DNA from 4 places in the Paenibacillus residui genome. Region 1 is predicted to be linked to each of the others. Evidence: riboswitches for the same ligand, from Rfam matches in the RefSeq annotation. Region 1 holds a riboswitch; each other region holds the start of a gene.
What was found. A riboswitch is a leader RNA that binds a small molecule or an ion and turns the genes downstream of it on or off. The one in region 1 is predicted to bind thiamine pyrophosphate.
Positions count from the first base shown of each region.

Region 2: linked by a shared signal. The riboswitch ahead of ACFQ03_RS25090 (YkoF family thiamine/hydroxymethylpyrimidine-binding protein) and the one ahead of ACFQ03_RS22615 (ABC transporter ATP-binding protein) in region 1 are both predicted to bind thiamine pyrophosphate.
Region 3: linked by a shared signal. The riboswitch ahead of ACFQ03_RS15835 (ABC transporter substrate-binding protein) and the one ahead of ACFQ03_RS22615 (ABC transporter ATP-binding protein) in region 1 are both predicted to bind thiamine pyrophosphate.
Region 4: linked by a shared signal. The riboswitch ahead of tenA (thiaminase II) and the one ahead of ACFQ03_RS22615 (ABC transporter ATP-binding protein) in region 1 are both predicted to bind thiamine pyrophosphate.

Region 1 is NZ_JBHTIU010000094.1:16,430-24,041, reverse strand. Features, by position in the region: gene ACFQ03_RS22630 (hypothetical protein) at 109-642, shown strand; gene ACFQ03_RS22625 (M42 family metallopeptidase) at 857-1,945, opposite strand; gene pdxK (pyridoxine/pyridoxal/pyridoxamine kinase) at 2,118-2,936, opposite strand; TPP riboswitch at 3,348-3,463, shown strand; gene ACFQ03_RS22615 (ABC transporter ATP-binding protein) at 3,621-4,421, shown strand; gene ACFQ03_RS22610 (Glu/Leu/Phe/Val family dehydrogenase) at 5,006-6,271, opposite strand; gene ACFQ03_RS22605 (beta-ketoacyl-ACP synthase III) at 6,677-7,612, shown strand, end outside.
Region 2 is NZ_JBHTIU010000108.1:11,009-18,620, reverse strand. Features, by position in the region: gene ACFQ03_RS25105 (energy-coupling factor transporter transmembrane component T family protein) at 1-334, opposite strand, end outside; gene ACFQ03_RS25100 (ABC transporter ATP-binding protein) at 315-2,108, opposite strand; gene ACFQ03_RS25095 (ECF transporter S component) at 2,092-2,682, opposite strand; gene ACFQ03_RS25090 (YkoF family thiamine/hydroxymethylpyrimidine-binding protein) at 2,697-3,299, opposite strand; TPP riboswitch at 3,387-3,488, opposite strand; gene ACFQ03_RS25085 (extracellular solute-binding protein) at 3,655-5,292, opposite strand; gene ACFQ03_RS25080 (carbohydrate ABC transporter permease) at 5,360-6,247, opposite strand; gene ACFQ03_RS25075 (ABC transporter permease) at 6,260-7,225, opposite strand; gene ACFQ03_RS25070 (response regulator transcription factor) at 7,527-7,612, opposite strand, start outside.
Region 3 is NZ_JBHTIU010000051.1:18,835-26,446, forward strand. Features, by position in the region: gene ACFQ03_RS15820 (DUF2203 domain-containing protein) at 1-279, opposite strand, end outside; gene ACFQ03_RS15825 (HAD family hydrolase) at 458-1,111, opposite strand; gene ACFQ03_RS15830 (cobyrinate a,c-diamide synthase) at 1,737-3,296, opposite strand; TPP riboswitch at 4,378-4,488, shown strand; gene ACFQ03_RS15835 (ABC transporter substrate-binding protein) at 4,862-5,857, shown strand; gene ACFQ03_RS15840 (thiamine-binding protein) at 5,878-6,162, shown strand; gene ACFQ03_RS15845 (ABC transporter permease) at 6,162-6,923, shown strand; gene ACFQ03_RS15850 (CD3324 family protein) at 6,993-7,283, opposite strand.
Region 4 is NZ_JBHTIU010000028.1:146,542-154,153, forward strand. Features, by position in the region: gene ACFQ03_RS09270 (MBL fold metallo-hydrolase) at 1-454, opposite strand, end outside; gene thiE (thiamine phosphate synthase) at 499-1,119, opposite strand; gene thiM (hydroxyethylthiazole kinase) at 1,120-1,890, opposite strand; gene thiD (bifunctional hydroxymethylpyrimidine kinase/phosphomethylpyrimidine kinase) at 1,887-2,693, opposite strand; gene tenA (thiaminase II) at 2,690-3,382, opposite strand; TPP riboswitch at 3,587-3,697, opposite strand; gene ACFQ03_RS09295 (carbohydrate ABC transporter permease) at 3,763-4,704, opposite strand; gene ACFQ03_RS09300 (carbohydrate ABC transporter permease) at 4,798-5,694, opposite strand; gene ACFQ03_RS09305 (DUF5696 domain-containing protein) at 5,691-7,612, opposite strand, start outside.

The sequences.
Region 1 (7,612 bases):
ACAAACTTATAAAGTCATAGATCGTCTCCTGCTCACATAGCTATAGGTTAAGAAGAAAGATTCGTATTGGACAAACTATAGCGTGTAAGCAGGAAGGAGACGGCATGTATGAGGAGCGGCAAGCCGGGGACGGCGGACTCCAGCTATCGGGGGGCGGGGAGATTTCCCTCTTATCTTAAGAAACAGCTCGTTCACGTGAAGCATAATCTGTACTTGAACCGGGGGGACCCTTCTTATTATGAGAAGGTGCTTCGGTATGTGAACCCTTCCTGTGCGGAAGCTCATTATCGGGTTGGGGCGAAGTGTGAGGAAGAAGGGAGTTACTCCAAGGCGCTGAAGCATTATTTGGCTGCCGCTATGGACTTGTCTTCTTCCTATTCGTTTAAAGCCAAGCTTGCTATGCGGAGATTGCTGGAGGAGGAGCCTGCGGAGAGCGCGGCCCGAAGCAGGAAGGCCGATTATGTGGTCGCCGGTCGCCATGTGCTTCCACTTCGTTCGCCTGAAAGTCCGCATAGTACGAAAAAGTCCAAGGCAACCGCTGCCGAAGGGCCGCGAAGCCCGGGCATATCCAAGCCAATTCTGGCCGGATTTATAATGATCCATTTACTTCTGCTAGTCTTGCTGCTCTTCCTGAACGGTTAGTCCGAAATTAAAGGGCGGTTTGAAAGGGAGAAGCTAAAAACAGAACCGCCCCGGAATCTCCTGATCGGAGTTCCTGGGCGGTTTTTTAACCACATTAGAAAGTTTAAGTTCATTAAAGCATTAAAATGGAACAACTTTCTAATTGGCATAAAAAGCTACCTTTAAAACCGGGTTATTCGTCTTCGAAGAGGCTCCGTTAGGAGCTTTTTGTACGTCATCCGTAGATGATTTCTTTCACTGTCTTCTGATCCAGCTTCTTGATGACTTCTACAAGAAGCTTGACCGCATTTTCATAATCGTCACGGTGCAGAATGGCTGCATGCGTGTGAATATAGCGTGTCGCAATGCAGATGGCAAGAGCAGGAACGCCTCCGGCGGTCAGATGGATGGCTCCCGCATCCGTTCCACCTCCGGCGACGAAGTCAAACTGGTAAGGGATTCCCGCTTCGTCGGCCGTATCCGTGACCAGATGGCGCAGCCTGCGGTGGGAGATCATGGAGCCGTCATAAACCAGCACCTGCGGGCCCTTGCCCATCTTGGCCAGTGCCTCCTTGTCGTTGATTCCCGGAGTATCGCCGGCAATACCGACATCTACAGAGAATCCGATATCCGGCTGAATCAGATTCGTAGCCGTCTTCGCTCCCCGCAGGCCGACTTCTTCCTGTACGGTACCGACGCCGTATACGGTATTCGGGTGATCGACATCTTTCAGCTGGCGAAGCACATCGATCGCTATGGCACATCCGATCCGGTTATCCCATGCCTTGGCCATCAGCAGCTTGTCGTTCTTCATCACCGTAAATTCACATACCGGGAAGATGGAATCCCCCGGCCGGACCCCGAACTCCATTGCTTCTTCCTTGCTGGACGCGCCGATATCGATGAACATATCTCGCTTCTCTACCGGCTTCTTGCGGGCGTCGGGCGAGAGAATGTGCGGAGGCTTCGAGCCGATGACTCCCGGAATTTTCTCTCCGGAACGGGTGACCACGGTAACTCTTTGGGCGAGCATAACCTGCTCCCACCAGCCGCCCAGCGTCTGAAACTGGAGGAAGCCCTTGTCATCGATATGCGTTACCATAAATCCGATTTCATCGAGATGACCGGCGATCATAATTTTCGGCCCTTCGGTTTTCCCTTTCTTAACGGCGATCAAGCTGCCCAGCCGATCTACAGTCACTTCATCGGAGTAGGGCTCTATGTACTTCTTCATAACCGCACGGGGCTCGTCCTCGTTGCCGGGCACTCCATTCGCATCGGTTAAATCTTTGAGCATCTGTAAAGTAGTATCCAATTCAGCCATCTTTTTCTTCCTCCTTTGATATGGAACGAAGTTAAGTGTTTTCATCTAAACTTTATCACATTATTTGGAAATCAGAAACCATCAAGAAGGATGAGGTGATACTAATTTTCCGTTTTTGAAGCTAAAGCAGAGCCCGCTTCCTTTAACAGGCCGCGGGCTTCATATGACTGTATTAAATGCTGCCGCCCTCGTAATTGCGGTAAGCGCCATGGTTCGTGGGGCCGACATAGCTGTTCAGGGCGAAGGAATGGCGAATGGCCGCCGTAATGAACTTCTTGGCCGTGTGAATGGCTTCCCGGACGCTCTTGCCCTTGGCCAATTCAGCAGTAATGGCGGATGAGTAGGTACAGCCTGCGCCATGGGTATAGGTGGTGCTGATCTTCTCCGATTCCAGAATCTCGAAGGTCTCCCCATCGTACAGCAGATCGATCGCACGGGTTTCGCTGACGAGCTTGCCGCCGCCTTTGATCAGGACGTATTTGGCTCCGAGCGAATGAATCTTCACCGCTGCTTCTTTCATCTGCTCCACCGATTTGATCGGGCCGTAGCCGCTTAGTTGGGAAGCCTCGAACAGGTTCGGCGTCACGACCAGCGCTTTCGGAACGAGCACGTCACGCAGGCTGTTGTTCGTCTCCGGATGAAGAGCCTCATCCGCCCCCTTGCAGACCATAACCGGGTCCACGACGACGTTGGTCAACTGATATTTCTCGATTTTGCTGGCCGCCATCTCGATAATCTCGATGGAGCCGAGCATACCGGTTTTGGCAGCGTCTACTCCGATTCCGCAAATGATCGTTTCCAATTGGGCTTCCAGAACATCGGCGGAAATCGGGAAGACGTTATGAAACCAATTATTATGCGGATCTTGTGCGACTATGGTAGTTAGAGCGGTCATGCCATAGACTCCGAGCTCCTGGAAAGTCTTGAGGTCGGCTTGTATTCCGGCGCCTCCGCTGCTGTCGGAACCTGCAATGGTTAGTGCTTTTTTCATAATCTTCGCAAAGATACACGTGATACGAGTATTAGAGAGGGAATGATCCGAATCTCTTCTCCCGGGAAGTCACGTCTCCTTGCTTCCTCCTTTTTGTAACAGGGTATAATCGTGCCGCAAGGCGGCTTACAAAACAAAATGGACTACCCCAATATATTACTATGATTTCGCCAATCGATAAACCTATTCCGAGAAAAAAAGAGCTACTTGTTCAGCATCATGGAGAAAAGGGGCGCTAATGGACAATTCCGGCACCAGGGTCTATAATGTCATCAGAGTGAATGAGCTTGGGCGAAGCAGAATCTCAAGGAATCCATCCGGTTAAGTACCGCTTGAGTTTCGGGGCTGCGCCAACAAAGGCAGCGGCTTAAGCTCGTCAGACACTATCGGAAAAATTATAAATAACATGATATTAGATGCCAGGGGTGCTGGAATCCGGCCGGCTGAGATTGTATCCCTTAAAGATACTGACCCTTTCAGAACCTGATCTGGGTAATGCCAGCGTAGGAAAGCAGCAGATTCGCTTTTTGTTTTGGCATGCGCGCTCCCGGTGAAGGGGGCTTTTTTTAAATTACAGGTATAAGTTTTGAATTCTTATTCAGTTCTACAAGGACGGCGACTGCCGTTTATCCTTGAGGGGTTGGCTGAAGGGATTCTTGAGAGGTTCTGCATATTTTGAACGGAATGGAGGACAAGGCATTGGAAAATCAACTGGAGCTGCACCATATTACTCAAATTTTCAACACGAAAGGAAAACCCGCTCCGGTGCTGGACGAGGTCTCTTTAACCGTGCGCAAGGGGGAGTTCGTCTCCATTATAGGGCCCTCCGGCTGTGGAAAAAGCACCCTGTTTCACATCATCGGCGGCCTGATCCGGCCTACGGGGGGACGGGTGAACATGGAAGGGAAAGATGTAACCGGGCAGCAAGGACATATAAGCTATATGCCTCAGCAGCCTGCGCTGTTCCCTTGGCGGACGATCGAGGACAATGTCATTCTCGCCAGAGAGGTTGCCGGCTTGCCCAAACGGGAGGCTCTGGAAGAAGCGAGAGTCTGGCTCTCCAGAGTCGGATTAGGCGGCTACGAGAAAGCTTATCCCCATGTATTGTCCGGGGGGATGCAGCAGCGTGTGGCTTTCCTCCGGGCCCTGCTCAGTCCGCAGGAGCTGATCTGTCTGGATGAACCGTTCAGCGCGTTGGATGCATTAACGAGAACGGAAATGCAGAGCTGGCTGTTGGATATTTGGGAGGTCCATCAACGGTCGGTGCTGTTCATAACACATAATATAGAAGAAGCGCTGCTGCTGTCGGACACCGTCTACCTCTTTTCCAGCAGGCCCGCCAAGGTGCTTAGGAAAATAGACGTTCCTTTCTCCCGCCCACGGCAGGAGTCCCTGCTAACGGACCCTGATTTTATCCGCTTAAGACAAGATATTTACCAACAAATGAAGGAGGAGCAGGGGAAGATGCGCCAGGCGATCCGTTAGGGGCTTGGGGGGCTGCCTTTGAATCCGCTGGTTTCAAAATGTAAGATAGTATAAGTTTTGCATGGAAATTAGTTCCAGGTGCATAGGCGTCTAACTACCTTGAAAATCCACCCATTTTCACAATCTGATGGTGCCGCGGTCAGCGGCATGGGGGGCTAAATGGATTTTATACAGCTAATTTGCTTCCTTTTCCGCTGCAAACGGCAACTAACTGGAAATCCTACAGGTAGTTTGGGCAAAATGGGCGATATCTGCAAAAAACTTGATTTTAAATGTAGTTTTTCCAGCTAGTTCAGTCACTTTGCGCCGCCGCCTTGAATCTAACTGTACAAAATCCAGTTAGAACCCATAACCGCAACTATGGAGTACCATCATCCACATCCGATAAACAGGAAACGGGGTTGTCACCATAAGTCGATCTATAATTTTTCAAGCCCCACCTAGAGTTTGGCTGCAAAAAAAGGACCCCGTCCCCACTCAGAGTGGGATTTGAGGTCCTTTTTGCTTCATTTTTGGATGTTCCCGTTTTATGCGAACGCTTTTGGGACAGCCCCGTTTATATATAGTTGGCGAATATTTCGGGATTATACCCAGCCTCTGGCTTCCATAGCTTCTTTGATGCGGAGCAAGGAAATCATGAAGGCTCCCGTACGTAAGTCGGTATTATACTCCTTGGCCAAATTACGCACTGCGTGATAGGAGTGAACCATTTTCTCCTGAAGCTTGCTGTTGACTTCTTCTTCCGTCCAGTAATGATTCATCAGGTTCTGAACCCATTCGAAGTAGGAAACTGTAACTCCTCCGGCGTTGGCCAGAATGTCCGGTATGACGATGATTCCTTTTTCGTTCAGAATTCTGTCCGCGCCCGGGGTCGTCGGACCGTTAGCGGCTTCTGCGATAATTTTCGCACGGATTCGGTCGGCATTGGCCGTTGTAATTACATTTTCCAAAGCCGCAGGAATAAGAATATCTACATCCAGAGCAAGCAAATCTTCATTAGAGATATGGTACTCGGCACCATAGTCGAGAAGAGAAGCCGTATCCTTCAGCCGTTCAGCCTCTTTCAGATCCAGTCCTTCAGGATTGTAAATTCCGCCCTTGGAGTCACTTACGGCAACAATTTTGCAGCCCATCTCGGTCAGCAGGTCGGCGGCAATCCGTCCGGCGTTTCCGAAGCCTTGAATGGCGACCGTTGTCTGTTCCGGAGTCCGGCCCAGCTCTTTAAGAGCTTCGATAATTGTGTAGACACAGCCTCTGGCGGTAGCTTCATTCCGTCCTTTGGACCCTCCAATGATGAGAGGCTTGCCGGTAATCACTCCGGGAGAGTTGTAGCCCTTGATCCGGCTGTAAGTATCCATCATCCAGCCCATAATTTGTGGGGTAGTATACACGTCCGGTGCAGGAATATCTTTCTCCGGTCCAACAATATCCGCAATAGCTTCCATAAAGCCTCGGCTAACTCTCTCCAGCTCGCCTTTGCTTAATTCATGGGGATCGCAGATAACTCCGCCTTTGCCGCCGCCGTATGGAAGCCCGACCACTCCACATTTGAAAGACATCCACATGGAGAGGGCCTTCACTTCGTCCATCGTCACGTCCGGGTGGAAGCGAATGCCGCCTTTGGTCGGTCCGATCGCGTCATTATGCTGAGAGCGGTACCCTTCGAACACTCTTACCGATCCGTCGTCCATTCTTACCGAGAAGGAGACCGCCAATACGCGTTTGGGCTTCTTGAGAATTTCGACTACGTGGCTGGGCAGATCCAGGACGGCTGCCGCAGAGTCGATTTGTCTCTGTACAATTTCAAAAGGATTAAGGCTCTCTATCTGTCCGACAACTTGTGCATGCATGGGTATCAACAACCTTTCTTAGAATGAAATTTGAACAAAATGACGACCAGCAAACTTGATAATTGTTTATTATAGAGGAAATGTCTGATAAAAGGAAATTAAATGCTTTTTTTTGGTCCATAAATAAAACTTATCACTAAAGAAAAACGGCTATTTTCTTGGTGTTTCTAAGTAATCCTTAGTATTATTAGGTATTACTTTTTTGGTTCAAAAGGCTTAGTTTTTCCGGCATCTTTACATAAAATGATATAATACTTGTGACATCGGTATAATCGAACTTATATTGGTTACAAGAAATGTCGAATTAGGGAAAAATGTCGTTAACAAAAATTTCATATTTTTAGACAGCTAAAAAGTTCTCCTGAATGGATATTCAGGCGCTAATGGGATGAGGGAGTCTTAACTATGCAAATCAGAAATGTAAAAATTTTGGGCACGGGGAAATATTTGCCCGCAAGGCGGATTTATTCCGACGAAATGGACCGGCGATTGGGGACTCCGGATGGATGGACGCTGCGTAAGACGGATGTGCGTGTCCGTCATTTTGCAGACGGGGAGACCGCCTCTGCGATGGGGGCCGCAGCCGCTGAGGAAGCTCTGAAGGATGCCGGCCTAAAGCTATCCGATATAGATTGTCTGGTCTGTACCAGCGGAACTGCGGAGCAGCCTATTCCGTCCACTGGCTCTTTGATTCAGAAGGCTATGGGCGGGGAGTACAGCGGGATTCCCAGCTTCGATGTCAATTCTACCTGTCTGAGCTTCCTGACCGGGTTCGATCTTCTTTCGTATCTGGTGGAAGCGGGAAGATATGAGCGGGTGCTGCTGGTGTCTACCGAGATAGCTTCTGTAGGCTTGAACTGGAACCATAAGGAGAGCGGAGCTTTGTTCGGGGATGGAGCCGCCGCCGTTGTCATTGGACGGTCGGCGGAAGAAGAGGAATCGAGAATTATATGTTCAAGGATGGAGACATACAGCAAGGGAGCCCGGTATTCGGAAATCCGCGGAGGCGGCACCCGGATTCATCCGCGGGAGCATGGGCCGGGCAGGGAGGAAGATTTCCTCTTTCATATGGATGGCAAAGCCATCTTCAAGATGGCCGCGAAGCTGCTGCCGTCTTTCGTTGACAAGCTGCTCCGCCCGGCAGGCCTGAGCATGGCCGACATTCAGCATGTCATTCCGCATCAGGGGAGTGCCATGGCGATGAGGCTTATAACGAGCCGATTGGGGATTTCACAGGAGCAGCTCGTTTATATAACGCCGAACCACGGCAACACAATTGCGGCCTCGATTCCAATGGGGCTGCATGAAGCCGCCGTGCAAGGAAGAATGAAGCGCGGGGAT
Region 2 (7,612 bases), on a different contig from region 1:
AGCTTAGCATCCGTGCGGCCAACGAAGCTCCGCGAATCAAGGCCTCTTGGGTAACCTCCAGCCATCCCAACCGCAGAAGTATCGTCTCAGTTCCTCCCTCCGGCACCTTGGCAAATAGTATCGCCGTCCAAATATAGCCCAAAGCAACGATCAGGAAGGGAGAGAAAAACAGCAGCCATTTCTTGGCCGGGACCCGGCCGAATATAAAAGTGATCCCGATCGTCCAGGACAAAAAGAGGAGAGGAGTAAGGGGATCGAACACGAGAGCAAGCAAACAGACGCAAAGCAGAACGGCAGCCACCTTGATCCCCGGATTAATGCTCTGTAATACCATAAGGCAGCCTCTCCTGATCGGTAAGATGAACTTGCTCACCGAGCACCTTCCATACGGAAACCGGTATCGGCAGCAAGAGCCGGGCCTCCTCCAGCAGATCGGAGGAATAGTCCCACAGCTCAAACGGCGTGCCCGCAAAACGAAGACGGCCGGCTATCAACACGGCAACCCGGTCCGCATACTGCCGCACCAGCTCCATGTCATGAGTAATCATGACAACCGATTTGCCCTGTTCCTTCAACTGAACCAACAGATTCATAAGCTGCCCTGCCGTGTATGCGTCCTGACCGAAGGTCGGCTCGTCCAGCACCAGTATCCTCTGCTCGTCGGCGAGCATGGAGGCCACGCTGAGCCTTCTCTTCTGCCCCTGGCTGAGGGCAAACGGGTTCTCTTCGGCCAACTCCGCCAAACGAAACATACGCAGCGACTCTTGTACCCGCTCGCTAATTTCCCGCTCCGGCATTCCTTGAATCCGCAGGCTTAAGGCCACCTCTTCAAATACCGATGAGGTGACGAACTGGTGCTCGGGATTCTGGAATACAAGCCCGACTTGCCGGCGCAGCTCTCTCTCGTTCCAAGAAGATAAGGGACGACCATAGAGCGCAATCTCCCCTTGAGAAGGACCGGATAAAATCCCTGCCAATGCATGAGATAGGGTCGTTTTCCCAGCACCGTTAGGTCCTACAATGGCGAGCAGTTCGCCCGGATAAAGCTCCAGGCTCAGTTCCTGCAGAACAGACTTGTCTTTGCGGGAATAGGAAAATTGATTTAGCGTCATAAGAGGGGACTTCACAGCAAGAGCTTGCTCCTGCCCACATCGGGGCGGTACGGCCCCGCTGGCTGCCGGGTCCCCCTCCACCCCGGCATCCGGACAGCGAAGCGCAGCCGCCAATTCCGCCCATCCCCGGTAGGGCTCCTGAATTCCCGCCAGCAGCTCCCGCTCCGTCAGCGGATCATGACTGCCGGCATAGATGCCTTGGGCCCGCCAATCCTTCCCCATCCTGTAGGCCGTCGGCCACCATATCCCTTCCTCCCGACTCCATTCTTCGTGATTACGGAAGAAGTCTCTCAATCCTCCCTGGTACACCAGCTTCCCCCGGCGATCCATCGCCACAGCCCGATTGGCGACCGTCATCCAGTCATCCAGCTTATGCTCGATAATTACGAGCGTCAATGAGCTTCTCTTCCGCAAACGGTCTATCATGCAGACGAATTCCCGGGTCGACAGCGGATCCAGATTGGCCGTCGGCTCATCCAGAATGAGGACGCCGGGCTCCATAGCCAGAACGCATGCCAGGGCCAGCTTCTGCTTCATTCCGCCGGAGAGCTGATGGAGCTTGGACCTTCTGCATTCCGCAAGCCCTGTCCAATTCAGTGCCCGGTCGATTCGCGCGTCCATCTCCTCCGGAGGAACCGCCAGGTTTTCCAGGCCGAAGGCCACCTCATCCTCGACAGTCACCATACAGAACTGACTCTCCGGATCCTGGAAGACCATTCCGATGCGGCGGCTAATATCCGACCGGCTGTAAGAGCTTATTTCTTGGCCCTGCAGCAGAATTGTTCCGTCAGAATGACCATCCACCGCCTCCGGATACAGGCCGTTTATACAGTAAGCGAGCGTGCTCTTGCCCGATCCGCTCGGCCCCAGCAGAAGAACCGCATCGTTCTCCGCTACTTCGAAGCTGACGTTATCGATGACCGGAGCCGACTCTTCATCGTAAGCAAACGTCCACCGGCGCACCTCCAGCAGACGGGAGTTAACCTGCAATGTCATGATGCTCTCTCTTTCTTGCGGATTTGGCAATGGCAAAGCCTCTCAGCACCCCGGTCTTGGCAAGGCCGTCCGCCACCCCTTTGCCCAACAGGCCGGCCAGAACAGCCCCGCTGATGAGGCGAAGAATGAACATGGCCGTGACGTATCCCGGGTGAAGAGCCGCATAGCCCGAGACGAAGAAGCCCCACACGAAGCTGAACACCGCCGAGCCCATTCCCGCGCAGACCAGCACCCAGGTCGAATAGCGCTGCCAGCCGGTAGCGGCAAATACAGCCTCCGCCCCGAGCCCCTGAATCATCCCCGACAGCAGCAGTCTGGGGCCGGCCACATTGCCCATCAGCAGCTCGATGGCTGCGGTAATCGTCTCGGACACGAAAGCCGCCCCCGGTTTGCGGATAATGTAAGCGGCGATGATGGATACAATGAACCAGATGCCGAAGATAAACTCGTAGCCAATCGGGCCCATCAGGCCGACCAAGACATTGCCGAATTGTAGGAAAGCCAGATAGACTACGGCAAAAACGACCGATAACGCGGCAAGCACTACCACCTCGCGAAGCTTCCAACGCTTCATTACGGCAGCCCCCTCTACACTCTGTCCGGCTTCCTGGAAGGGCTGTTCGCAGAAAGCACGGCCGTCATGGTCACATGGGAAGCGAGCTTGCTCGCATTCACGAACGATTCTTCCAAAGAGGCAAACACTTCATGGGCATCCCCGTCCAATCGGCTCGCATAGTGAACGCCGCCGCTGAAGGTTCCCCGCGCTTTGGCCCGTTCGATTTGGTCATAAATAATTTTCATATAGCCTTGGTTCCCGAGAGGATACAGGGCGAACTGGCAAGCCGTCTCGATCGAATGCTGCCGCAAACCGGCCTCATTCATCCTCTCCTCATCCTCGGACAAATAGACGTCTCCTTCACTATCGCCCGGACAGCCTATAGAGAAAGTCCCGTTCCATACGACATGCAACCCGGAGACAGCAGCCTGAATGTAAACCGCCTTGGCCACATCGAAGACATGCTCGGCCTTCCCCCGAATACAAGTGCTGATATCATCCGTGCTCATCCATACTTTAGATCGATCCACCTTCTCCAACACGCCCATAATGATTTCTACGAACCGGTCCGACATGGGATAAAGAGAGAACCGGCAGCCGACGATCCGACTGGCTCCACAACCTGTCTGTTCCATTTGCGAACACCCTCCATGTAAATGGTTTTGAGCAAATAAAAAAACTGCACCCGGGCAAGATGCAGTTTAAACACAAGGCTAAAATAACGTTGTGCAGCTACACTTCCCCACGCTAGCATTACCTAGATCGGGTCCAAAGGGATCGGACAGCGTCCGTCTCAGCCGATTACGGCACCCCTAGTGCATTTGAATGAATATGCAGTTTTTTCATTGCTTGAGTCTTATCGTAGTGGAGTGCTTCCGGTTTGTCAATTGGCCCATCGGGCCTATTTCGGTGAAACGCAGCATTCCCCCGCTATTGCAGGGGAATGCTCATTTAGCCCGATGCTGAGAACTCATAAAAACGTTATTCGGGTTATTTCACAGCGTCAAACCCGCCGCCTTCGCGAATTTGTTTCGTGTAGTTTTCGAAAATTTCTCTTCCCTTATGCTTGGTCATCAGCTCCTCCAAATACTCGGGCCACTTGTCGGCCGGCAGATCGCCGAAGACGATTTTCGCATGAGTCGAGTTCATTTCCTTCCGGTAATCGGCAATATTGATGCCGGCCGGCGGTGTCACATAAGGTCCTCCAGTGTAAGGAACCGATTTATAGCTGAGCAATTCTTCCACGATAGCGCGGTCCCGTTCCGTTTCTTTCGGATTGATGATTTCCAGTCCGATTGGACTAGTATCGGAAACCCGGGTGAAGAAATCGTAAATTTGCAGGAATTTACCGTTCTCTTCGTTGATTTTTTGGATGACGTCCGGTTTTAACGTGACCTTGTTGCCTTCTCTCGTATAGGACTCGTTCTCCAGGCCGTAATGCGTCAGCAGGAAACCTTCCGGACTGGCCAGATAATCCAGGATGGCCATCATTCTTTTCACCTTATCCGGTTCTTGCTCGGCCAGCTGCTTGGGAACAACAAAGCCGAAGGAGCCTTGCGGATCCGTCTTGATCCCTTTGGCATCAGGGAAAGGATTGAACGGAACGATATCCGCTTCCGGATTGATTTGTCTTGCCCGGCTCACCGCGCTCGTCTCCACACTCTCCAGCGCAAAATCGCGGCCACCGGCTTTAACGATTCCCGCCTTGCCTTCGATGATCTTATTGAGATGCTCCGACCCCTTATTCAAGAACCAGTTGGGATCGACAATACCTTCCGCAATAGTATCTTTGATTTCCTGCAGTACCTTGACCGTATCCGGGTGGGAACCGGCGTCCACCAGCTTTCCTTCGTCAATATACATGGAGGCGTAGAAGCCGTTCTTGACCCAATGAGGCCAATCGAATCCGACATTGGCCCCATTGCCGGAAGTGGTGAAGCCGTAGGTGTCATTTTTGCCGTTCCCGTCGGGATCGTTAAAAGTAAATTGCCGCATCGCTTCCAGCATTTCTTCATAATTGGTCGGCACCGGAAGGCCTAATTTATCCAGCCAATCCTTACGAATATACCAAGCGCTGTACGCTGTAAGATCAAATGGAGTCGGCGCCCGCAGGCCGTCGTCTACCCCTTCAATCGTATAATAGCCTTTGAATTCGTTATCGCTAATCCATTTATAGTAATTGGGCATCGCCTCTTTAGTCATGAATGGGCGCAGATCGGCCACCAGACCGTCTTTGGCGTAGGTTTGGGAATCCCTCCCGCCGACGACTGCCAAATCCGGCGGAGTATTGGAGGCGAACCTTACATTGACTTTATTGGTCGAGTCCGGTCCGGCCGCCATATGGGTGATTTTCAGATTGACATTAAATTTCTCATCGATCGTTTTCTTGACGAAATCTTTATCTTCACTTGGAAGCGACCCTCCCGTACCGGTTGGGACAAAAAACTCAATATCATACTTTTTCCCCATATCATCCGTCTTGGGTGCCTCCGAAGGCTGTGTGGATGCAGAGGCATCCGGTGACGGGTTGGCCGCCGGTGCCGGTTCCGACTTGCCGCACCCGGTAAGCACAAGCATAGCCCCCATAATAATGGATAAAGATCCTCCTGCTATTGGTTTAATGCGCATTGGACTTCCCCTTTCCATGTTTTTGTAAAATGGCTTTTTAGCTATTGCATATCGTAGTTAGCCTTCATCAACCTTTGATCGCTCCCAGCATAACCCCCTTCGTGAAATACTTCTGGACAAACGGATAAACAAATAATATAGGCAACGTCGTAGCTACGACCATAGCCATCCGAATGGAGAATGGAGGAAGCTCGGCCTCCAAGCCCTGAACCTGGCTCATCATTTCCACGCTCATATTGGGCTGCTGCAGCATATCCCGCAAGATGACCTGAAGAGGATACAGCTTATCGTTCGTAATGAACATGATCCCTGCGAAAAATTCGTTCCAGTGGGCTACCGCATAGAACAATCCAATCGTCGCAATGATGGCCTTGGACAGCGGCAGTACGACCCAGAACAGCGTCTGCAAATCGTTGCAGCCATCGATCTTGGCCGCCTCCTGAATTTCAATCGACATATTCTCGAAGAATGTCTTGGCAATCAGCAGGTTGAAGGTCGCTATCAGGCTGGGAATGATGAGCGCCCAGATAGAGTCTAGCAAACCGAATTCCTTAACCACCAGATAATTCGGGATCAGCCCTCCGTTAAAAACCATCGTAAATACGATCAGGAACAGGCACAGCTTGCGCCCGGGCATCTGCTTGCGTGACAGCGGATAGGCCAGAAGCAAGGTAAAAACCAGGTTAAGAAAGGTCCCGAGGACCGTAATCAAAGTCGTTATTTTCAGCGATTGCGGCAATCTCGGACTCTCGAATATGGCACGATAGGCGCTGAACGTCACTTCCGACGGGAAGAGAACGAAGCCTCCGTTGCGAATCGTCTCCTTGAGCGGTGTAATGGACATGATGACGACATAATACATCGGAAACAGAGTCGCCAAGCCGATCAAGGTCAGGATGGTGTAGAACAAAGCGTCGATTAGCCGGTCTCCCGTTGTTTTGATCTGTGTGTTCATGAAGCTTCCCTCCTACCAAATGCCGGAATCGCCGAACTTCTTGGCAATTTTATTGGCGCTGAGCACCAGTATAAGGCCTACGAATGATTTGAAGAACCCGACCGCAGCCGCGAAGCTGAACTGCATCTCCTCCAGCCCCCGTCGGAAAACCCAGGTGTCGATAATATCCCCTACCTCGTAAACTCTCGCGTTCAGGAAGATGTAGATCTGGCCGAAGCCGGCGTCCAGAATGCCTCCCAGTCGAATAATCAAAAGAAGTACGATGACGCTTCGGATTCCCGGCAGGGTGACGTGCCATATCTTGCGCCAGCGGCCCGCTCCATCAACTACCGCCGCTTCATACAGACTCGGATCGATGGAGGATAGCGACGCCAGGTAAATAATCGCCCCGAAGCCGACTTCTTTCCATATCTCGGTAATATACAGAATGGGCCGGAACCAGCTCTTGGAGGTGAGGAAATCGACCGGTTCTTTGCCTAGAAATTTCAGAAACTCGTTAATCAAGCCATCCGCCGGAGCCAGAAACGCTAACGCAAGCCCATAAATGATAACCCAGGATAAAAAGTGAGGCATATATGAGATGGTCTGAATGGTCCGCTTGAACCACCTGGAACCGATTTCATTTAAAATAAGAGCAAGCATTATGTCGGGGACCATGCCCAATATAATTTTGAATACGCTGATCACCAACGTGTTGCGAAGCAGAAGATAGAAATCTGCGCTTTGGAAAATCTCCTCGAAATGCTTGAAGCCCACCCATGGACTGTCAAACACACCCTTCATGATGTTGTAATCCTTGAATGCTATGATCAGGCCGAACATGGGCAAATATTTAAAGCATAGGTAGTAAAGCATGCCGGGAATCAGCATCAAATACATCCACTTGTATTCTTTGATGGTTCGGACGAATCTCGTCCGCCACGTCTTTTTCTTGTTCGAAGCTGGCGCCAGGTCTTTTTCCAAAGTAATATCCGCCATTCTCTCACTCCCACTTTCTCTTTGTAAAGCGCTTACAATTTTGGTCTGACTTAATTATAGCTTCGTGACTCCACCCTCCTCTACGGGAAAAATTTTATAACCTGTGTAAAAATTATATATATAAGACTGAGCAATCTGTCGCCGCTTTGTCTACTCCGAGAATGCTCAAAGAAACGATCAGGATACCGCTTGGAAGCTAAGTAAACAGGGACAGCCATGCAGCGGACAATGGAGGCAGAAAAAATGGGAGAACCCCAAGCAATCTTAGGATTCTCCCCTCAAGCGTCATTCAGCCACGAAGCTAAATGGACTTCTTATATTCGGTTGGCGTCACTCCGACCATGTTTTTGAACATTTTACAAAAATACCGGTAATCCGTTATGCCTA
Region 3 (7,612 bases), on a different contig from region 1:
GTCTACCAGTCCAAGCTCTATATCTTTGAGCTCCGCCCCCTTATGAGCAATGCTGTTGGCGATCAATTGAGCCTCCATCTGAAGAAACTCCAATTCGGACTCGAGTAAGAAATAACGGTCCTCTCCGCTTGAATCCGATACGGGAGCCGTCTGCTTCATATGGCACAAATCCGCGTACATACGCTCAAAACGATTTTTAATCTCCTGCAGACTTTCCACTTCCTGCCGGATGATCGGCAGCAAGCCATTGGCTTCCTCCGGTGTAAACCATTTTTTCACTGGCTGCTCCCTCCTTCTCTTGAGAAGCCTGTCCAACGAATGAAACGATTATCGGCACTAAGCCTCCGTCCCAATAATCGGCAGAAGGCCCTTCGCCCTCGGCCGTTTTTCCTTCGCTTCATGGATGATCTCATGATCCGACAGACTCCCAATACTCTCTGGCTGCTGACAAAGCCAATTACAGATGCTCCAGCAGCTCGCTCATTTTGCTAATTTGGGCGATGAAAGGAACTTCGTTCGTTTCAAGCCCCGCTGTGTCGCAGCCATATAAAATAAATCTGGATCCGCCATCGCTAGCAGCTTTCCCGTCCATCCAGGAATCGCCTACGACTACCCACTCTTCCGCTGCAATATCCGGATACAGCTTATGCACATACAAAACTCCGTCGGGAGAAGGCTTCAAGCGGCCCATCTGCTCCCGGCCGACGATATGGTCGAAGTAAGACTTGACCCCGGTTTCCGTCAATGCCGCAAGTGCTGCAGGATAGGTGTTATTGGTCAGAATGACCATAGGGTAACGTCCGTAAAGCCGGTCCAGCACCTCATGAACCTCCGGCTCCAAGCCGGCCCCGGCCATGCCCTCCCTTTCAAAACGGCCAATAACGTCCCATACCCCGTCAAGCCACTGCCCACCGTCACCCGCCCGCTCCCTCGCCATCTCGATTAATTGGGCACTGGTATATTGTTGCCATGCGGGAAGGTCCGGCAGCAGCCGATGGCCGGATAAATAGGAGTAGACTCCTTCCTTCATTGCGGGAAAATCAATCGAGGAACGGAGCACCGTATTATCCATATCAAACATTAGTCCACGGATCGGCAGAAGATGTGACAATCGGTATTCCCCCTTCTTATTGCTTTTTAGATCCCCTCCATCTTGTTCTTCAAGCATACTCTATCTTTCCACCGGTTTCCATCCCTCTTTCACAACGCGCACCTCTTCCGTCGCGGTGGACAGTAAAAGCCCTTATTTTCATGCAAAAAATCAGACGGGGATTTCTCCCCGCCCGATTCCGATTCGCCCGGAAAACGAAGGCGCCTATAGTTTTCTTAGAGGGCTTGACCGATTTGGAAATACTCAATAGCGGTCCAAACTGCCTATACTGTCATTCGATCTATTAAGAGGACACTTGATGTATAGTGCCCAATCGGCCAATCTAATAGTCGGAAAAACGGGACTTGTCCGGCCATCCGGCAGCCGCGCGGCGGGCAAGTCCAATTATAAGCAGTGATGGACGTCGGCTATTTGAATTGGTTAAGGCTGGACCAGTACAGCAGAATTAACATTTTCAACGTCCAATCCAAATCTTTCAATCCAATTCCCTCCTTTTCTCTCAGGCTTCTCTAATATATGAGCGCTGAAAGAAAACGGAGTGGGGGCCGGTCTAATTCTATGAAAAAAATCACTTCTGTCCCGGAACTGCTAGATTTATAGATTTATAGATTTATAGATTAATAGATTAATAGAAAACGGATTTCCGCTGTGCATATTCCCTGCAGCATTCCAGCCAGCGGGCCGCCAAGCGCGGGTTGGAGGCAAAATGGATGTGCGAAAATCCGGCCACCAGGCTGCCGGACATATAGCCCTCGGCGTGCTCCCCTTTACGTCCCTTCACCCAATAAGCCGGCGGCCATTCCTCGTCAGGCTCCACAACGGAATAATGGAATTCATGGCCGCGGGCGGTTTCTCCCTGCCCGAACAGGAAATTCCGCTCCATTCCGTGAATTTCCCGGTAACCGAAGGACTGCAGCCGATCCTTCATCACGGTCGATCCCGGGATCAGGCCGATCATCGGATACTTCCCGCCGTCCCGGGTACGAATTTCGTTCGTCAAATACATGTACCCGCCGCACTCGGCCAATGTCGGCATGCCGCTGAGGACAGCGTCGCGAATGGACCGTTTGGGCAGCTCCTGCCGCGAGAGAATCGGGGCATATTCCTCCGGAAAGCCTCCGCCGATGTACAGACCGCTTGCATCCTGCGGAACCTCCTCTCCGGCAAGCGGAGAGAAATAGACGCATTCTGCGCCGTACGCTTCCAGCAGCTCCAAATTTTCCGGATAGTAGAAGTGGAAGGCGGCATCCTTCGCTATGGCGATACGCAGCGGATTCCGCTGCGCGGAGGCCCGGTCCGCAGGCTCGAATCGCGGAGCATGGGACGGCTCGGCCCCCGGGGGCCGCAGCGATAGCACCGGGGCGGCCGACTGCTCCGTCTGCGAGGCGCCCGGCTCGGGCCGGCGGAGCGCCCCGGGCTGCGGCGATGGCGGCGAAGCGGGGACCTGCTGCGGAAAGATGGTCCGCTCCGCAAGGACCGGCGGCGACTCCGCGAGGGCCAGCAAGCCATCGAGGTCGATCCCGGATTCCGCGAGGTCGGCCAGCCGCTCGAACAGCGGCTGCAGCTCGCCTCGCGCTAACGCCGGGATCAGCCCGAGATGGCGCTCTGGCAAGGCGACGGCATCGTCCCTGCGCAGCCAGCCGAGTGCGGGAATTCCGCACTCCTGCTCGATGGCTGCCCGGACGATGCCGTAGTGCCCCTCGCTTCCGACGCGGTTCGCGATGACTCCGGCTATCCGGATGTCATCGGCGAACCGCTGGAAGCCCTGCACGATCGCCGCCGCCGAGCGGCCCATGCCGCTGCAGTCGACGACGAGCACGACCGGGCATTCCAGCAGTTGGCTGATCTCTGCCGTACTGCCCGCATGGCTCGTCGGGTCTTTGCCGTCATAGAAGCCCATGACCCCCTCGATGACGGAAATATCCGCCCCCTGTGATCCGCGGACATAGATTTCCCTTACTCCCATCGGGGACATCATCCAGCTGTCCAGGTTGCGGGAGATCCTGTCCGTAATGGCGGTATGATAGCCGGGATCGATATAATCCGGTCCGCATTTGAACCCCTGCACCGCCTTGCCCCGTCTTCTCAATGCGGCCATGATTCCGAGAGCGGCCGTCGTTTTGCCGCTCCCGCTGCCCGTCCCGGCGATAAGAATCCGTCTGTCCGTCGGCTGTTCCGTTCTCAATTTTCTTCCCCCTTATATTCCTGCATCCGGCTGTGTCTCTAAGATAATACAACCGCATCACCGTATAGTTCCTATAAGCCTTTCTCTTCGCCCAGTATACCTGTTAAGCTTTGATTTTGCCATTCTCTTAAGCGATCGGGATGGCGGCCGACGATAATATAGGAGGAACTCTTGCTTCCATAAAGTGTGGACCCCGGCTGCTTCGCAGCAAAGCTTTGGATAATAATTAAGTAGGCGAAATTACTAGAAATAATAAGAGAAAGGGAGAATATGGATGAATAAGGGGCTATTTTTTTAATAGATTAAAATTAATAGAATTTTTAGAATATTTACATAATATTAAAACTCTGATAGGATTGCAGTAAGCTAAACACCAAACAAACACAAGATACCCAGTATCCTTATCTCATCTCCTCGACACAGCTGTTTACCGGAATGGGACCCTAAGGGCGACAGTGAATTGGAATTCCGATTCGAACCGCCATCCATATTAAAGAGCCCACTCCGTTAAATAGATATATACTCTTAGCGGGAAAGGGGATAGTCCAATGGAGCAGCGTTAGCGAAGCATGCTGTAATCAGGTTGCATGAAGGAAGAAGTCCCGTGACAGCTTTTTCCGTAATCTGTGGGCATGTGGGAACTCATATCAGCTCTTTCTGCCAAGCATGCATAGCATGTAAATGAAAGGGTTAACTAATAAGAAAGGATTGGACATGCTGGGCATGTGAATCGCAGGAGGTTAATGGAAGTAAAGTGAATATGGAAATTCAAAGATAAGGCTCCGTTTATTTTAATGAGAAAATAGACGGAGTCTTTTTATGTTCTTCACGATTTGCCTAACTACCATGAAGCACCCATTTGTAATGAACACGCATTTAAATTTCTCCGAGGCCAGCAAATAGCAAGTTCCGCCGCAGCCTGCCGATCCGTTTTTCCACTTGCCTTATTCAACCTCAATTGTGCAGGGCCCTTGTCCGATTTCGGTAACGGTCCCAACTCCGGATGATCCGCTCAGTGGACACATTTCCCTATTCACGCTATAATATAGTCGCAATGGCCGTTGCATCCTGTTGTTTTACAACTTCATAACCGGGGAGCTGGACTAGGCCGGCTGAGATTGTATCCCGCAAGATACTGACCCTTTAACCTGATCTGGGTAATGCCAGCGTAGGGAATACTGCATATGGTCCATCCATGTGCCGCCTATATGCTATTTTGCGCCCTTAGATCAGGGGCGTTTTTTTATGCATTTTTCCAACATGAACATAACAAGGGAGGAAGTAAGGGAATCATCGCCATTCAAGGGAAGAATGAACTCGCTTAAGCCATGCTGAATATCGGCTGGTCAGACGCTCGGAACGAAACCGATCACCGTGCGAAAGCCGGTTCGTGATCCGGCGGCAATTTTTTATCCGGAGACGAATATGCTCTACTGGTCCGGATTTCCGCCTATGCTGTAGGACTATCCCGGCAAAGGATTATCGGATTCATCCATATCTTCTCATGATGGAGTACACGAGTCCCCTTAACGTTAACTATGAAATCATTAACCTGGAAAAAACTAATGTTCGTCGCCTTGACCGCTCTTCTAATGCTAACCGCCTGTGGCAATAAAACCGAGCCGGCGCCGGACAGTGCTCCAAGCGATAAACTGACGGATGTCACTCTTGTTCTCAACTGGTTTCCGAATACCAATCATACCGGCTTATATGTGGCGCAAGACTTAGGATACTACGAAGAGGCCGGTCTGCGCGTCAATATCGTTCCCCCGGGGGTCAACGGATCGACGGCTATTGTCGGCTCCGGCGAAGCCGCCTTCGGTGTAAGCATCCAGGAGAACGTAACGGAAGCCCGCATTCAGGGAGTTCCGGTGGTCTCCATCGCCACATTGATGCAGCATAATACCTCCGTCTTCGCATCGCCCGTGGACAAAAATATTAAGAGCCCGAAAGATTTCGAAGGCAAAGTATATGGCGGCTTCGGCTCTCCGGCGGAGGAGGGAGTGCTGCAGTCCTTGATGCAGGCCGATGGGGGTGCCGATGTCAACACGGTGAAAATTGTCAACCTGGGCGAAGCCGATTTCTTCACCGCTGTTCAGCGGGATGTCGACTTCTCCTGGATCTTCTACGGCTGGACCGGAATCGAGGCCGAGCTGCGCGGGGTTCCGCTCAATCTCATCCCTCTTACGGATTACTCCGAGAAATTGGACTACTATACTCCGCTGTTAATCACTAACGAGGAGACCATTAAGGAACAGCCGGAGCTGGTCAAGGCTTTCCTCGCCGCAACGGCCAAAGGCTTCCAATATGCAATGGACAAGCCGGAGGAAGCTGCGAAAATACTGCTGAAAGCAGCGCCGGAGCTGGATGAAGAGCTGGTCATGGCCAGTCAGAAATGGATCAGCCCGCGTTATCAGGATGATGCACCGCAATGGGGCATTCAGAAAAAATCGGTATGGGTCAACTATGCGGATTGGATGAGAGAACACGGATTAATCGAGCAGGAATTCGATGCCGATGCTGCCTTTACGAACGATTTTCTGCCTGAGCCCGCACAATAACTGCAAGAAGGGAGAGCCGAATGATGGCGAATGCGCTCGTTAGCTTTGAAACGATCCCGAGAACGGAGGACGCTGTTCCATATATTGACTTGGCGGTAGACATTATACGGAAGTCTGGCGTCAAATATGTGGTCGGGCCGATGGATACGATGATGGAAGGAGAATTGGAGCAGCTGCTCGAAATTGTCAAGCAAGTGAACGTGGAGCTTGCGAAATTGGGCGGAGGCGGAATCTCCTCCGTTATCAAAATCCATTATGATCCCAAGGGAATTTCAATGGCACAGATGACGGAGAGGTACGAATAATGAGCGGCGGCTCCCGATGGAAAACCTGGCTGCCTCCTGTTGGGGCAGCCCTCCTCTTTCTAATCGTCTGGCAGTTATCCACTATGTGGTTCGATGTCCAGAAATGGATTCTGCCCGGTCCGATTCAAATCGTTCAGGAAGGAATTACCCAATGGCCAAGGGTGTGGATGCATACCACCACCACCATTCAGCTCACCCTGATCGGCTTCGCCTCCGGGATCGGAATCGGCTTGATCACGGCTATCTTCCTGCATCAGTTTCCATGGATCAAAAGAGCACTGTATCCGTTTCTGATCCTGACCCAGAATATTCCCATTATTGCCCTGGCTCCTTTACTGCTTATCTGGTTCGGCCTCGGCCTCTTCCCGAGAATAATCATTATTATTATCGTCTGCTTCTTTCCGGTCACTATCTCGACCTTGAACGGACTGAGACTGACCGACGCCAACATGCTTAAATTTATGGCAATGTCCGGCGCCTCCAAGAGACAGACCTTCTGGAAGCTGGAGCTTCCTCATGCAATTCCCAGCCTGTTCTCCGGCTTGAAAATATCGGCCACTTACAGTGTGATGGCCGCCTTCATCGCCGAATGGCTGAGCGCCAGCGAGGGCATCGGAACCTATATGAGGACCGCGAACTCCGCTTTCCGCGCGGATCGGGTATTTATCGGCATCATCGTCATCGTGGCGTTCAGCATGATTTTGTTCGGCTGCATCGTCCTCCTGGAAAAGTGGTTCACCCGGTGGAAAACGGCGAAATAATTATCTGTGAACATCCATCTTATCGCCAAAAAGGCGGCCAAATGTCCATCGGACACTTGGCCGCCTGATCTATCTCGTCGCGTTCGAAGCGCGCTCCTTGTTCTTGCCGATTATTTTACGGATGCTGTCTTCCGACAGATGAAAGGTCTGTATCAATTCCACCATCTTGGACCCGTTCTTATATTGACGGTAAATTTCTTTATTTCTCCGTTCCAGAAGCAATCGAGCCCCGTTATTTTCACCCCAGCCCGCACGTTTCTTCTCTCTCTTGGGGATGTAAATGATTTCTCCTTGAATATACTCCTGCAGCTGCTTCAAAAGGCTAGGGGGAAGAACATCCTTTCCATTTTTGTAGCTCACAGATGAAAACCTCCTCATTTATTGTCCTGCCGTTGCAACGGTTATTAAAAATAAGGTTAGCTGCTTTCATCTTGACACCTCCTTTTCTATATTATGTATATGCCCAGCGTTCGATAAGGAAAAAAAAGAACAAAAAAAACACGATAACCCAATCGTGCCTGTCGGTGATGCCTATATCATTCAGGTGACGGTTACAGATAATGCAAAGCTATTCAGTTAGAACCCCTTGGATAAAACGAATTTTTTGAATCATTGCTATCTTCTCCTTTCACCAGAATTTAAACTACATATTTCCATTATAAATTGTATTTGGAAGCCGATCAAGAGCT
Region 4 (7,612 bases), on a different contig from region 1:
GGGGAAACAGCCTTAAGGGGGACCGCCCCTGCGTAAATTCCCATTCCACCTTGTTGACTATAATTTGAGAACGGGGGAAATCATGGATTCCCCCCGTATGATCCACATGCATATGGGACAAGATGACCGTCACCTCATCCGGCTCAACCCCCATCGCCTGCAATTGAACCAGAGCGTGCTCCTGTTCCGTAATGCGAACCGGCGTCGCCAAACGCATCAATCGGTATGGAACGAGGCGGGTTGCTTCCCGGAAACGCGTGGAATAGCCGGTATCGAACAGAAAATAACCGTTCTTCGGATGCCGGATAAGAAAGAATAATGCCGGCCCCCAGATTTGTTGCCGGGGGCGCTCTTTATGCAGCATGTTTAGGGACGCCCGGTAAAATCCGGCGTTCAGGACCGTCAGCTCGCATTGCGGTGCATCTGCCGATACTTCGGGCAATTTCATAGACATTGGACGGGTTCCTTTCTTCATTCACAAGTAAAACGTTGTGGTATTTATAAACGTGCGACCGTTTCCCGGATATTGCCGGACTTCGTAATGGCGGAGACGACGGCAACGCCGTCAGCCCCTGCATCCAGTGAAAGGCGGGCATTGTCCGGTGTGATGCCGCCGATAGCGACCATCGGCATTTCCGGCAGAAAAGCGCGCAGCTCCCGGATCCAGGCGGTGCCGACGGGCTCTTTGGCATCGATTTTCGTTGCCGTGCGGTATACGGGCCCTGCCCCGACGTAATCGGCACAGGCCATCGAAGGCCGACTGGCCTCCTCGATATTCGTCACGGACAGCCCGATGATCGTATCGGGAAAGCGCGCGCGGATCGTGTCTGTTCGTTCATCCTGCTGTCCGACATGAATACCGTCGGCTTGAAGCGGCTCGATCAGTTCCACGTCATTGTTTATGATAAATAAAATACCATATTCGGAACAAATTTTGCGCAGTTTTTTGCCGAGCTCCAGCTTTGCGCTGCCGGACAGCGAACCGGGGCCCTTCTCGCGGAATTGAAAAGCGGTAATGCCCGCTTTCGCCGCCTCCAGCAATATTTCCTCGGGGCTTCGTGTGCAATCCTGGCTCCCCATAATAAAATATTTGCGAAGCTGCGCACGTTGAATTCTCATTTATTTCCCCTCCAAATCTTTAATGTCGTAGGACAGAGCGTCAAGAAAAGCGGGCAGGAACGTACCGGGACCGCGTACTTCGGGACGGGCTGCCGCATACTCCGCCGCCAGCCCGTAGAAGGATACGGCCGTATAGGCTTGCTCCAGGGCATCGGCATCGGTCGTCAGGCAGGCGGCCAGAATCGAGCCTAGCAAACAGCCGCCGCCCGTTATTTTGGTCAACAGCGGATGGCCGGTTTCATTAACGAGCAGCTTGTCCTCACTCGCGATATAATCGGTTTCCCCCGTAACGACCGCTATCGTGCTGTAACGCTTCGCCACTTCCCCGGCCACTGCCGCCGCATCGCCGCCGCCTATGGAATCGACGCCGCGGGTTTCCCACGGAATATCGGCCAGATAAGCCATTTCCCCGGCATTGCCCTTGACCGCGGCCAGCTTCACCTCCTGCAGTATCTCCCGCCCCGCTTCTTTAGTGAAGGCCGAGCAAGCAATCGCCACCGGATCAAGGACGACGGGGATCCCTTTTTGATTCGCGGCTTTACCTGCTTTGACCAATGCCGGCACTTCATCGCGAGAGAGTGTGCCTAAATTGATCAGAACCCCGTCGGATGCCGCTGCCAGCGGTTCCGCCACTTCTATATATTTGGCCATGGCGGGCGTACCGCCGAAAGCGAGCAGCCCGTTGGCGCTGAAATTCATGACCACCTGATTGGTCAGGTGATAGATAAACGGCACTTGTCGGCGAACTTGATCGATAATCGACTGATTCATGCTTGGCTGCCTCCGATCCGCGGCGCCCAATGATTCGTCGGGCCATTGCCTTTCCCAAGCGGCAAGGAATGGCGGATGGCCGCGGTAATATAGTCTTTGGCCTTACGTGCGGCCTCATATAAAGGAAGCCCCTGCGCCAAATAGGCGGTAATCGCGGCCGATAACGTACAACCGGTACCGTGCGTGTTGGTCGTCTCGATTCTATCCGCAGACAGAGCGTACAGCTTTTCCCCGTCGTATAGAATATCTACAGCTTCTCCGCGTAAATGTCCGCCTTTGACAAGCGCGGCTCCGGCCCCGTACAGGTTAACGAGCGCTACGGCCGCTTCCTCCATATCCGCTGTCGTTGTAATCGTACCGCCGGTCAAGCTCTCCGCCTCCGGTATATTCGGAGTGACGATGCTGGCGAGCGGCAGGAGCCTGTCCCTCAAGAAGGCGCGCGCATCCGGATCAATGAGCGCATCCCCGCTTGTCGCTATCATGACGGGGTCCAGCACATAAGGGGCTTTAATTTCCGGAATCTTCCTTGTCAACAATTCCATCATGTCCAAGCTGGCAATCATGCCTGTTTTAAAAGCGTGAACCGGTATATCCTCTGTAACGGAATCCAGTTGACGACCGATGAAAGCCGTCGAATGATGGACGACATCCTGGACTCCGGTCGTATTCTGCGCGAGAACGGAAGTAATGACGGACATTCCGTACACCTGCAGTTCTTGAAATGTTTTCAGATCGGCCTGGATACCGGCGCCGCCCGTCGGGTCCGTTCCGGCAATGGTGAGAGCACAAGGAACACGCTTCATGGCGCAGTCACTCCAATGTTTCCGGCGGGCCATGTTTCGCAAGTCAGGGACATTTCCCAGAAGCAGAGCTCGAGCTGGCAGCTTTTTCGAAAGGCGTCGCGCATCCGGTTTTTCTCGGCTTCCGAGGCTTCTTCGGCACAAGCATCGAGCCGCTTGCACAAGGTTTCGGTGAGTGCTTCTATTCCCGAGTCGGCATAGAAAGTAATCCAGCGATAAAAAGGATGGTTCGCTTGAGGCTTATATTTCTCCATGAGCACCTTGCCGATTTCCAAATAGGTCCATGGGCACGGCAAGAGAGCGGCGTAGATTTCCCCGAGTGAACCGGTATAGGCATGATACATCATATGCTTCACATAATGATCCGCAGTTGGCGGGAGTGGATGACCCTGCAATTCCTTATAGGAAACGCCGATATAGTCGCACAAATTCATATGCGGGCCGGTTTCCGAGTGTAAGGTAAAGCCTACCTGTTCATGGAAAAAGGCAATATCGCTGCGAGTATCCGACTTGGACATGGCAATCGCATAGATTTTCATAAATGCGTTCAAATATTCAAAATCGGCTTTTACATAATGCATGACCGCTTCTTTGGCAATATCTCCGCGGCCGATCCCTTCTACAAACGGATGATGGAAAATCATTTCGAACAAATCCTGGTTGGTTTCCCGTAATTGTTGAGTAAAAGTCATTGGAACCGCCTCCTTGAATGTTGAAAATCAATAGAATTGCATAGAATCGCTTGCAAGTTCAGCCGAATGGGCTGCAAATTGGCTGGATGGAGAAGGAACCTCCTTTCTTCATGGGGGGGAGAGGGAATCGGATAAATAAAAAAGAACCGATTCATGGCATTCATGAACCCGGTTCTTGGTCTGCGGAAATAATAGGGTATACAAATACCCTAGTGACTACTTCCCTCCGCTGGTACTAACCAGATCAGGTTCATAAGAGTTGGAAGCTATCTGCGTTCCTCTCAGCCCGAATATAGGGCACCCCTAGTAGTTTGAATAATGTATTAAATTGCAAGCAAATTTATATTAACATATCTGGAATAGACTGTCATCCAACATTTTCATCCTACAATTCCGGAGCGTTCGATACTCTTCATAAAGTAACGCTGAATTTCGAGATAGAGAATCAGGATTGGAAGGATGACAAGGACACATCCGGCCATCGTTGTCGCCTGGCCCACATTGGCGCTGGCCGTCCCTCCCGACATCGAGTTCAGCGACTGCCCGAGGAAGGGCAGCATCATCGGCAGAGTAAATTTATCACGGTCGACCAGGAAGATGGCCGGCTCGAAGAAATCGTTCCAGTGCCAGACCACTGAAAGGATCGCCGATACGAGTAAAGGCGGGATGGAAACCGGCAGCACGATACGGACGAAGGTTCGCAGCGATCCGCAGCCGTCCACCCGGGCCGCATCCTCCAGCTCATGGGGCAAGCCGCGGAAAAACTGGCGGAAGATGAAGATAAACAAGGCCCCGCGCAGTCCGTTAGCGAAGAAGCTCGGCACAACCATGGGCAGAATCGTATTGATCCAGTTCAATTCCTTGTATTGAATAAACATCGGCACGATGATCGTTTGCGGAGGCACTATCATGGTAAACATAGCGAGCGCGAACAACAGCTCCCTGCCCGGGAAGCGGAAGCGGGCGAAGCCGTAGCCGACTACCGCGCAGGACAGCATCTGGCCGGTCACGGTGAGCAGCGTCAGGACGACCGTGTTTTTCAGATAGGGCAAATAATTAAGAGCCGCGTAGGCGTCGAAATATCCCTTCACACTGAACTGCTTCGGAATCCAGTATACCGTCGGATCGACCAGATCGCCCGGGGATTTGAACGAGGTCGAGATCATGAAGAGAAACGGATACAGGAACACGAACGACAGCCCGATCAGAAAGAGATAGATGAACAGCCGGTAGATGCGATATGCGATTTTCCACCTGCGAATCCCTTCCGCGGCCAAAGCCATTCTTGCCCCGATACTCGGGCGGGTACGAACAGTCTGCATCGTTAAACCTCCTCCTTATGCTTCCGCATGTAGCCGCATAGACTGGGATGGCTTCCGACATGCCGTTGAAGCAAGCGCGCCGCCCACTCTGTGTTACCTGTCCCCTGCGTAAAATACGCTCTTGCGGGTCAAGGTGAAGATCAGCACAATCAGCAGAAATACGAACACGAAATAAATCCAGCCGAGCGCCGCGGCATAACCGAACTCAATATCGGTGAACGCCACCTTCTGGATATAGCGCATAACGTTATTGCGCATGTCCGTGAACGAGTCCACCAGCGTGAAAATTCCGTTGAGAAGCAGCAGCGGGGTCATGAGCGGAAACGTAATTTTCCAGAACATTTCCCAAGGAGTGGCGCCGTCGCATTTCGCCGATTCATACAGCGAATCCGAAATTCCCTGCAGTCCGGCCAGAAAGAGCAGAATCTGGATTCCCGTCTTCCAGAAAATGATCGTCAGTCTGCCCATGATGTCGGACAGCGTCTTGACCAAATCATTCGGCAGGTACATAGCGATGGCTTCGGGCACCGCAAGCCCGTTGGCAACGCCTTCGCGCATCATTTCCGTCGGATCCTTCACCGCATCCAGCCCGCCTATCCCCTGGCCCAGAAGCTGCTGCATCACGAAGCCCGAGCCGATCAGCACCGGCAGGAAGAAGGCTCCGCGGAAGAACATCCGGCCTACGGTTTCCTGGTTTAATAAAGTGGCGATGAAGAAGGAAAAGACAAGGATGAGCGGAATCTCAACGATGGCATCCTGAATAGCCTTATAAAAGAACGGGATAAACTGCGTGTCCTTCAAAATCGCTTTCGAATAGTTGTCCCAGCCGACGAAGGTCATCTGCAAATCAGCCACCGCCTGAATTTCACGAAAGCTCATATAGAGGGACTTGATCAGCGGATAGACGAGGAAGGCGGCAAAGCCGACCAGCCACGGGGAGATGAAGAGAAGCCCGCTGATCCTCTTTCTTCTTTCCAGGCCCAGCTTCATTCCCCCACCTCCTTGGTCAAAACAGCGTAATCCAGCGGTTTAACCGTCGTCCCTTCCGTCTCATAAGGAATAGAGCCATAATTGACGATTACCCTCGTTCCATCCTCGTAACCCGTCTCGTATACATTCCGTTCCAGCTTGCGATGAGAGGTCATCGCGAGCCCCCAGGTATGCCCGAGCCTCTCGTTCAGCTCCCGGTACTGCTCGATGATGACCGGAGCCCATTGCCCGAAGGCAGAGCTGAACAGCTTGCGGTATTCCGTGAAGCGAAGCTCCTCCGGCTCCTGCCAGGTCAATTCGTAGAGAAGCATACTTCCGTATTCCACCCATCTAAGGAATCCCTGCCGCTGATCGTGATGGATATTGAGCGGGATGTCGCCGCTGTACGGAATGCTGCCATGGACAATCATCGGGTAGAAAGGAACGGCCTCGTCTGTGAAGACGTAGCGGGAGTCCTCCAGCGGAAGATCCGACAACCGGTCCGCCAGGTGAAGAACATATTGATTTCCGCCGTGAACCGCCGCCTTCCCGTTCATCTCCCGGGATTCCCGAAGCATGGAGAGCCACTGCCCGACGGTTCCTTCCCTGGTCAGAGGGTTCCATTCGCTGTGATCGGCAACAGCCAAATCCCCATAAGCTTCAAAATCGATTCCGCTCGCTCCGTATCCGGACAAAGTCTGCTTATGACCGGAGTCAAAGCGGCTTGCCGCTGTCACTGCATTCAGCAGCAGCGAATCTCCGTAATAGTTCTGCAGCGGCAGCCTGCCCGGGTCCTTCATGACCGCCGACATCTTCCTCACGCCCAGATTATCCGCGTTAGCATGAACATTGTTGAAATTCAGAAACAGCTCCAGGCCGTTCTCCTTCATCGTTCGGGCGAGCCGCTTCAGCCCGGAGGCACCGCCCAGCTCGCCGGCAGCAGCGGTTCTGTCCGGAAAATCCCCGTATCCTCCTGTCATCCACCCCTTGACAATGACGCTCATCTCCTCCACCCCGGCTGATTTCAACTGCTGAACAATATTTTCCGCCTGCTCGAAGGTCGTAGCCTGCACGAAGCGGTCCTTCAGCACCCGTTCCTCCTTCACGCCCATAAACAGGTTCAGGGCGAGAGGAATCGTCCGTTTGTTCTTCTCTATCGTTCTGTGAAGCTTGCCCGACTGGATAAGATACTCCCGATAAATTTGGGCCATATTCGAATATTCCGCCCTGCCCTTCGGCAGAAAGTGATAAACGACCTGATGATCGAAAGCCCGCATCCCGGTTTCTACCCTTCTGGCGTATTCCCCTTTGCGGATCGCTGCGGAATATTCGCGCCGGTAGAGGAATTCCGCGGAAACGCGGTTCACATTGACCAGGTAACCGCTTGGAGCGTAGTGAATCTTCGATTCAAACTCTCCATCCGTGATATAAGCCACGAATCCTCTGCCGTTCTTATGGACTCCGAATACCGGTAAATAAGCGTTCTCCGCGCGTTGTCCGTTCCTCTCGAATATATCCTCGGAGCCGTAGACAAGCGCAGAATACTTTTCCCTGTATTGGGGATGGCTTTCCTTGAAATAGGAGATCGCTCCGCTGCCATCCGGATAGAACATATACCCCTTATCCCGATCGGAAGCCGCTCCCAGATTGGGAACCGGCTCGATGGAGACAAGGGCGTAATTCCCTTGCTCGCGGATTTCCGTAACCGGTACGGAGACGACCAGACGGTCCTCATCAAGCGTGAACTCGATCGCGAACTGCAGGCCGAGATTGTCAAACTGATACGTAACCCGGATTCCGTTGTCCACTGCTTCTTTCCCGATCCTGGGCGAGCTGGAAATCAGGTTGGAACTAACCACCTCATGGGTGGGGCGTCCAATATCGGCATAGGAGAAATTGAACGGCGACTTCAGACTGTCCTTAAGGAGCTGACTCCCGC